Regions from separate parts of the Mesorhizobium sp. PL10 genome, predicted to be linked through region 1. Evidence: predicted binding sites of a transcription regulator. Region 1 holds the regulator's gene; the other holds the start of a gene.
The links. The regulator LexA, encoded in region 1, represses DNA repair genes until DNA is damaged. The targets are predictions, from matches to a motif close to TGTTCNNNNTGTGTTCNG.
Positions count from the first base shown of each region.

Region 2: the regulator LexA is predicted to act here: its motif matches at 2,806-2,823, upstream of dinB (DNA polymerase IV).

Region 1 is NZ_JBSKBR010000006.1:86,332-90,580, reverse strand. Features, by position in the region: gene trpC (indole-3-glycerol phosphate synthase TrpC) at 1-330, shown strand, start outside; gene moaC (cyclic pyranopterin monophosphate synthase MoaC) at 333-815, shown strand; gene ACWGTO_RS11785 (molybdopterin molybdotransferase MoeA) at 816-2,021, shown strand; gene lexA (transcriptional repressor LexA) at 2,140-2,883, shown strand; gene ACWGTO_RS11775 (ComEC/Rec2 family competence protein) at 2,877-4,249, opposite strand, start outside.
Region 2 is NZ_JBSKBR010000017.1:85,699-89,947, reverse strand. Features, by position in the region: gene ACWGTO_RS24575 (sensor histidine kinase) at 1-1,197, opposite strand, end outside; gene dinB (DNA polymerase IV) at 1,505-2,746, opposite strand; gene ACWGTO_RS24565 (hypothetical protein) at 2,974-3,210, shown strand; gene ACWGTO_RS24560 (hypothetical protein) at 3,702-4,249, shown strand, end outside.

The DNA.
Region 1 (4,249 bases):
GAACTCGGCATGGATGCGCTGATCGAGGTGCATGACGAGGCCGAGACGCAGCGCGCGGTAAAACTGTCGTCGCAGCTGATTGGCATCAACAACCGCAATCTGAGAACATTCGAGACCAGCCTTGAAACCTCGGAGCGGCTGGCGTCGATGGTGCCGGGCGGCCGATTGCTGGTCAGCGAAAGCGGCATTTTCACCCACGACGATTGCCTCAGGATGCAAAAGACCGGCATCGAAACCTTCCTTGTCGGCGAAGGCCTGATGCGGCAAGAGGATGTCGCCGCGGCAACGCGCCTGCTTTTGACAGGCAAGGCGACAGCCGAGGTAGCCTGACGATGACAGCCGCCCTCACCCATCTCGGCGCCAAGGGCGAGGCCAACATGGTCGATGTCGGCGGCAAGGACGAGACGACGCGCACGGCAATCGCCGAGGGCTTTGTCTCGATGCGGCCTGAAACCCTGAAGATGATCCTCGATGGCGACGCCAAGAAGGGCGATGTGCTGGGCACAGCGCGCATCGCCGGCATCATGGCGGCCAAGAAGACGCATGAGCTGATTCCGCTCTGCCATCCGCTGCTGTTGACCAAGGTGTCGATCGACATCGAGCCGGATCCCGCTTTGCCCGGCCTAAGGGTCACCGCGCTCGCCCGCGTCACCGGCAAGACGGGCGTCGAGATGGAGGCGCTGACCGCTGCATCGGTGGCCTGCCTGACGATCTACGACATGGCCAAGGCGGCCGACCGCGCCATGGTCATCTCCGGCATCAGGCTGGTGGAAAAGACCGGCGGCAAGTCCGGCGACTACAAGGCGGGTTCGTAAATGGCGCTGGTTCCGGTCGCCGAGGCGCTTCAACGCCTCCTCGACGGCGCTGCGGCGCTGCGGGGTGAAAGCGTCGCGCTGGCGGATGCGGCCGGCCGGGTGCTGGCGGAGTCAGTCGTAGCGCTGCGCACCCAGCCGCCTTTCAACGCGTCCGCCATGGACGGCTATGCGGCCCGGGCGCAGGATGTGGCATCCGCCCCGGCGCGGCTTTCTGTAATCGGAATGGCGCCTGCCGGGCGCGGCTTTGACGGCACTGTCGGCAAGGGTGAGGCCGTGCGCATCTTCACGGGCGCGCCGCTGCCTGAAGGCGCAGACACCATCGTCATCCAGGAAAATGTCAGGGATCTCGGCGGTGGCCAGGTCGAGGTCACCGAGCCGACGGCAAAGGAACGCAACATCCGCCGCCGCGGGTTGGATTTTGCGCAAGGTGACGTCCTGCTGGAGAAAGGCCGCGTGCTCGATCCGGCCGCACTTTCGCTGGCGGCATCGGCCAACCATCCGATGGTGAATGTGGTGCAACGGCCGCTAGTCGCCATCATCGCCACCGGCGACGAGTTGCTGCCGCCGGGCAGCGCGCTTGGCCCCGACCAGATCATCTCGTCCAACGCCTATGGCGTCGCGGCCGCCGCGCAATCGGTCGGCGCGCGCGCTCTCGATCTCGGTATCGCGGCCGACCGTAGGGAGGCGATTGCAGCACTGGTGCAGAAGGCAGTCGCGGCAAAGGCCGACGTCATCGTCACGCTCGGCGGAGCTTCGGTCGGCGACCACGACCTTGTGCACGACGTGCTTACCGGCGAAGGCATGAAGCTCGATTTCTGGAAGCTTGCCATGCGCCCGGGCAAGCCGCTGATGTTCGGGCGTCTCGGCGACATCAGATGCATCGGCCTGCCCGGCAACCCGGTGGCGAGCCTGGTCTGCTCGCAACTGTTCCTGAAACCGCTTTTGGCGCAGCTGGGTGGCCGCGCCCATCGGCAGGATATGCGGCAGGCGCAGCTCGGCGCCGCGATGCCGGCCAACGATCTCAGGCAGGACTACGTGCGCGCCGTGATCACGGAAGAAGCCGGCGCACTTGTCGCAACGCCGTTCGGCATCCAGGATTCGTCGATGCTGCGAATGCTGGCCGACGCCAACGGCTTGATCGTGCGCGAGCCCTTCGCTCCAGCCGCCGCCGCGGGCGCCGCCTGCAGCGTGCTGATGTTACGCTGAACAAAACGTCAACACATTCATTAAACTTTAAAAGGTTGCGGAACACAACTGGAACAGATAGTGTTTGTTCTGGGTTTGTTTTTTCTGATTCTGGTTTCAGAACCCGTGGGGGGCCGCGATGCTGACGCGCAAACAACATGAACTCCTGATGTTCATTCATGAACGCCTGAAGGAGAGCGGAATCCCGCCGTCTTTCGACGAGATGAAGGAGGCGCTCGATCTCGCTTCCAAGTCCGGCATTCACCGCCTGATCACGGCGCTGGAGGAGCGCGGTTTCATTCGCCGGCTGCCGAACCGGGCGCGCGCGCTGGAAGTGCTGCGGCTGCCAGACTCGATTGCACCCGGCCTCAATGCGGCGAAAAAGTTCTCACCAAGCGTTATCCAGGGCAGCCTCGGTCAGAACCAGGGGGGTCTCGGCCGCCAGATCAAGCCGGCCTCGCCCTCGCGTTCGATGTCTGCCGGCAATGACGACGCGGTTTCGGCGGTGTCGATCCCGGTTATGGGCCGGATCGCCGCCGGTGTGCCGATCGACGCCATCCAGCACCAGACGCATTCGATCTCGGTGCCGCCCGACATGATCATGGGCGGCGAACACTACGCGCTCGAGGTCAAGGGCGACTCGATGATCGAGGCCGGCATTTTCGACGGCGACACCGTCATCATCCGCAATGCCGACACCGCCAGCCCCGGCGAGATCATCGTGGCGCTGGTCGACGACGAGGAAGCGACACTGAAACGCTTTCGCCGCAAGGGCGCCTCGATCGCGCTGGAAGCCGCCAATCCGGCCTATGAGACCCGCATCTTCGGACCGGATCGGGTCAAGGTGCAGGGCAAACTGGTCGGGCTGATCAGGCGTTACTGAGCCGGTTTAGGTTTGTACTTTTCGCGCTGCTTGTAAGGCGGCAGGCCGCGTGCTTCGCGTGAGAAGTGGCGTTGCTCGTGCCAGGGACGGTAGGGTTTGTCGACGGCGAAGCGAATGGTTGGGGCTGTCGCGGCCGATTGCGGATCGAAGAAGACGGCGGCACTACCATCGCGGGCAAGCTGCTTCTTGGTCACGACCAGAACCAACGGGTCGCGGCACGGATTGTAGGCGGTGGCGTCGTCGATGACGATCAGGCTCGCGAAAGCGCAGGCTGGCCGGGCTGTTTTGCGGTCTTTTGCAAGCGCGACAATGGCTCCGGACGGGTGCCGGGCAATGCAGAGATCGCCTGTGCAGTAGAAGGGTGAGCCGGGCGGCAGGTCGAGCGGATCGAGATCGAACCGCCTGTCTCCCGTCTCAAATGTCTCGGGCTGAATGATGGTCTCGGCCATCAGCGCCCGTTTCCAGTTGTCGGTGGTGAATTCGTTTGCGCGGTCCCGGTTGAGAGCGAGCTCGCCGCCACCGATCGGCACAGCCACCAGATGCGCATCCTCGGAAATGAGCACATCGGGCGTGTGCACCTGCGGCACCGTCAACAGACCAGCCAGCGCGAAAGGTACGGCCGCCAGCCTCAGCCAGGTTGTGGCCATGGTTGCGATGACCAGTGCGACCGTTGCCAGCAACACGGACTGGATGGAGATCAGGCCGACGGCATCGAGCGGCGAACGCTCGGAGATCCAGGCAGAGATCGCGATCATTGCCGTCAGGCCCTTGCCCATCACATAGAGGAATGGCCCGTCCGCGCCGAACGGCATGGCCAGCGCACTGAGCACTCCGAATGGCATGACAACCAGCGATACGATCGGCATCACAATGAGATTGGCGAGCAGACTGAGCGGCGACACGCGCTGGAAATGCCAGATCGCGAACAGCAACGTGGCGCTGCCGGCAATGATCGAGGTCATGGCGAGGCCGCCCATGCCAGCCAAGAATCTTTGCGACAGAAAACCGACAAGGGAGCGCTTTGCCGGCGGCGTTCTCACTTTGTCGGCGCGGTAGTCGGCCCAGCCGGCATAGGCGCCGACAAGGGCGGCGGTGGCGGCAAACGACATCTGAAAGCTCGGGCCGACAACCTCATGCGGCGACACCAGGATGACGGCGATGGCCGAGATTGCCAGGTTGCGCATGGTGAGCGCGGCACGATCGAACAGCACTGCGATGAGCATCACCGCCAGCATGATGAAGCTGCGCTCTGCGGCGACCACGATGCCTGAAATGACGAGATAGGCGGCGATCGAGACGAGTGCCACGGCGGCCGCATATTTCTTCACCGGCCGGCGCGAGGAGAAATCGGGAAACAGTGCGAAGG
Region 2 (4,249 bases), on a different contig from region 1:
CTCGACGAACAGCTTGCCGCCTTTCATTGCCGCTTTCACCGCCTGATCCCGGCCTTTTCCGTGGCGATAGGCATTGTTCAGGCCTTCCTGGACAAAACGATAGATGCTGATCTTCTCGGAAGGACCGGGTTCGCGCAAGCGCTTCGGCAGCGTCAGCAAAACCGAGGTTCCGGTCCGCCGTTGGTGTTCGGCGACCGCCAGCCGCAATATGTCCAGCACCGCCGCCGTCTCGATCTGCGGCAGGACGAGACCGTTGCAGATGCCGCGTATCTCGTGGATAGCTTCGTCAAGCGTTTTGTGGATGTCGGCGATCTCGGCTTCGCGCAGCGCGGTGGACGCGCCGGGATCAAGCAGGATCGGGCTGTCCATCCTGAGTGCAGCAAGCGCCACGAGCTGGGCCGGCCCGTCGTGAAGATCGGCGCCGATGCGCCTGAGATAGCGTTCGTTGAGCGCGGCGGCGCGGCGCGAGGCATGCTGCACGCGCTCTCGCAGCGATGAATTCTGCGACAGCAGCGCGCGCAATTCGGCAATCTTGGCCTCGAGCGCCGCCCGCTGGGTCTGGATGGTGCGGCTGCCGCGAAAGACGATGCCCGAGAGCAGCGCCAATGCCGCCGCCGTGGCGCCGGCCACCACCAGCCAGCTTTGCCACAGGGCGACGTTCAGCGTCGCTTCGAAGTCGTCGGCAACTTCGTAGAACTCTGAAACGGCAACGACTTCGCCCGACCAGGGTTCGCGTATCGGATTGTAGATTTCCAGCAGCGGTCCAGCCACCGTCTTTTTCTCGTGTGGGCTCTCGGCGTCGTCATCGAGGTCGTTGTACTCGGCCACGACATTGCCGCTGAAGGCGGCGACCAGGTTGGCGTTCGGCTCGAACACCTTGCCGATCAGCGTCGTATCCTTGGCGTAGAGGATCGTGCCGTCGCGCCGCCACAGCTTGAACGACGCCAGCCGCTTGCCGAGTGCACCCTGGTCGAGCGTCTCGTCCAGCGCCCGCTTGACGGTGTCGTCGAGCTCGCGGCTTTTGCGCATGTCGGGCAACAGCGGCGCGATCACGCTGTCGACATAGAGCGCCGTGGTCGCGGCGGAATTGCGCATGACGCCTTGCCGGATCTGCGAAGTCACCCACAGGCCAACCACCAGCATCACCACCAGCAGCCCGATACCGCCGGCAATGAGGAACTGCAGGGCCAGCGACAGTCTGCCCCAACGTTGAAAGAACTCTCCCAGGAAAACCCCAAGCAATCGCACGATCCACCTTTCCTACCCCGTACTTGTTATAGAGGCACTGCAGCGTTTGCGACATTGCCTGTGCAAGATTTTGCGCCCATGGAAAGTCTGGTGTGCCAAGGATGATGCTCCTGCCGTTCCAGCGTTGGATGTGGGAGCACCGGGCTACTGGCCGACACACGACGCCGACCGTGACGGCATAGCTTGCGAGCCCTGGAATGGGGCAAGCGCAAGCGGCGTCAAGGTGCATCGCTATTGGCGCACCGGCCGATAGGTCTCACAGCTCCTTCTCCGCCAGTTCGCGGAAGGCGTCGGGAACCGAGCGCCGGGCTTCCAGCGCCACCGCGCCATAGCCGACCGCCTCTCTGCCAAAGCGCTGGCGGATCTTGTCGATGGCGCGGTCGGCGCCAAAGCGCGCCAGGCCCTTTTTGCTGCCGGGCCGCTGCTTCTCGTCATCGAGGCCGAGCGGCAACTCGAGCTGCAGCTCGGCACTTTCTTCCAGCTGCGACACCGAGATCGCCAGCAGCGAGATGGTCTTCTCCCGCGGGTTGGCGGCCAGCACGCCGCGCACCAGCTCCTCGGCGATTTCGGCCAGCATCGCGGTTGCCGAAATCGGCTGATCGAGCGTCACCGAGCGCGTGACCGCATGCAGATCGGCAAAACGCACCCGCACCGTCACCGTGCGGCCGGGCCGCGATTTCGCCCTGAGCCGGCTGGCGACCCGGTCTGCCAGATGCAGAAGAACAGGTCCGAAGACATGGGCCTCCGCCGGCCGCTTGCCGAGTGCCGACTGTGCGCCGGCCGAGTGCGCCCGCCGGTGCGTCTCGAGTTTTCGCGGGTCGCGGTTCCATGCCAGCGATGCCAGCTTCTCGCCGGCGGCGGGGCCAAGCAGCCGGCGCAACGCACCGCTGTGAGTCTTGGCCAACTGGCCGATTGTCTCGACACCGATCTCTGCCAGCCGCGCCCTGGTCGCCGGGCCGACGCCCCACATCAAGCCGACCGGCAGGTCATGCAGGAAGGCGAGCTCCGTTGCCGGATCGACGACCACCAGCCCGTCGGGTTTCGCCACTTGCGAGGCGATCTTGGCCAGGTGTTTGGTGCGCGCCACGCCGATCGAGATCGGCAGGCCGAGCTCGGCCCGCACACGCCGCCGCACCGTGGCGGCGATCTCGGCCGGCGCCCCGAACAGATGCGTGCAGCCGGCGACATCGGCAAAGGCCTCGTCGATGGAGATGCGCTCGACCAGCGGCGTAAAATCGTCGAGCACTTTTATCGCCGCATCGCCCAGCCTCTGGTACTCGCCGAAATTTCCGCCAACAAAGATCAACTGCGGGCAAAGCTCCCGCGCGCGTCGTCCCGGCATCCCGCCGCGCACGCCGAAAACCCTGGCCTCGTAGGAAGCGGCCAGCACGACGCCGCCACCGACGGCAATCGGCTTGCCCCTGAGCGACGGGTCGAGCAGCTGCTCGACCGAGGCATAGAAGGCATCGAGATCCGCATGCAGGATGGTCGGTTCCATCCCGGCCGTTCCTTTAGGCGTTGCAGCATTAGCCGCGTCTGTTGCGAGGGGCGGCTTTTCAGAACAAATAGAGAACAAACAGGGTCCGCTGTCAAGCGTGGCGCTTAACCTCCAGTGAATTCGCAGGAGATCCGGCCGTCGATTTGCCTTGCCGCCGGATGCAGGGAACATTGTCTCTCGCCACGGCGTTGAGTGTCTCGATGGGACATTGTTTCGTGGAGGCCGGTATGGGCCAGTTCGAGATGAGCGACCTCGTCAGCGTCGTTGACGCTTGTACGAGCGATCGCGTTGCCGGGCACTGCGTGTCTATGGCCAAGGCGGTGGAAGAGTTGCGGGTGCTGACGGGTGATTTTGTGTCGCCGGACGAGGCAGTCGCCAACGCACTGTCGGCGGTAGCGCTGGGACGCGGCTGTGCGGTGCTGTTCGACGAACAGCCGGGCGCCGACATCCTGCTGATGCCATAGATGCCGCAAGCGCTTGAAAGGCTGTCCTTCCCGGGCGACCAAATCGACCACCACCGATGCTCCGAAGGCCTGCATTCTGGCGCTCAATCCGTCCGTCTCGGCTGCCCCTTCCGGCAGGTTTATCATTAAATTGATGGCTGGCCGGGCATGTGGAATCCCGTGTTTGATGCTGATCGATAAGTTACGCGACGACAGTCATGGCTCCGCTGGTTGCGACCTAAGTATCACAGCAATTAGGGCTAAGGTCTGATCAGTATAGGGCGTCAGTCGCGCAAAGGGCCCGTTCGTCCGGCCATGTTCATATTTATGTTTAAATATCAATTAGTTACAAGATTTGTCCAACCTTTTTGCAAGCCGATTATCGCATATCGCAACCACATTTATCTAAAGTTTACTCCATCGAATTAGCAAATTCTCATATGGCGCTGCTATAGCGGGTCGGCGGTGGCGGCTATCCCCGAGGAGGTATCATGACATCCCGAAAAACTCTTTTGGCGGCGCTTGCCGCGTTTGCGCTCCTGGCCTCTCCGGCCCTGGCTGGTGCCGGTGGCAACGGTGGCGGTAACGGTGGTGGCCACGGCCATGGTGGCGGTAACGGCGGCGGCAACGGCCATGGCAGCGGCAATAGCGGCAAATCCGGCAACAGCGCTTCGCATGGCAAGTCGGCATCGGCTCACGGCAAAAAGGCCTCGACCGATGACCTGGCTGACGTCGATGACGTCGAGGTCGCCGCGACGCCCAAGGAAAAGAACATCCACGCCAAGCTCGGCCGGCTGAACTCGCTGCAACGCAACATCAACGCCTATTTGAACTCCAAGAGCAAGAAGTTCGCCGGCGTTCAGGCTTATGTGACACAGTCGGCAGTTGCCAAGAACGCCCAAGCCGCGGTAGATGCCGCTGATCAGGCGGTCCTCGACGCCCAGGCCGCGCTCGACGCGCTAGAAGCGAAAGCGGCTGACCCGCTTACCCCGCCCGACGAGGTCCCGACCCAAGCCGATCTCGACGCCGCGCAGACCGCGGTGGATGACGCCACTCAGGC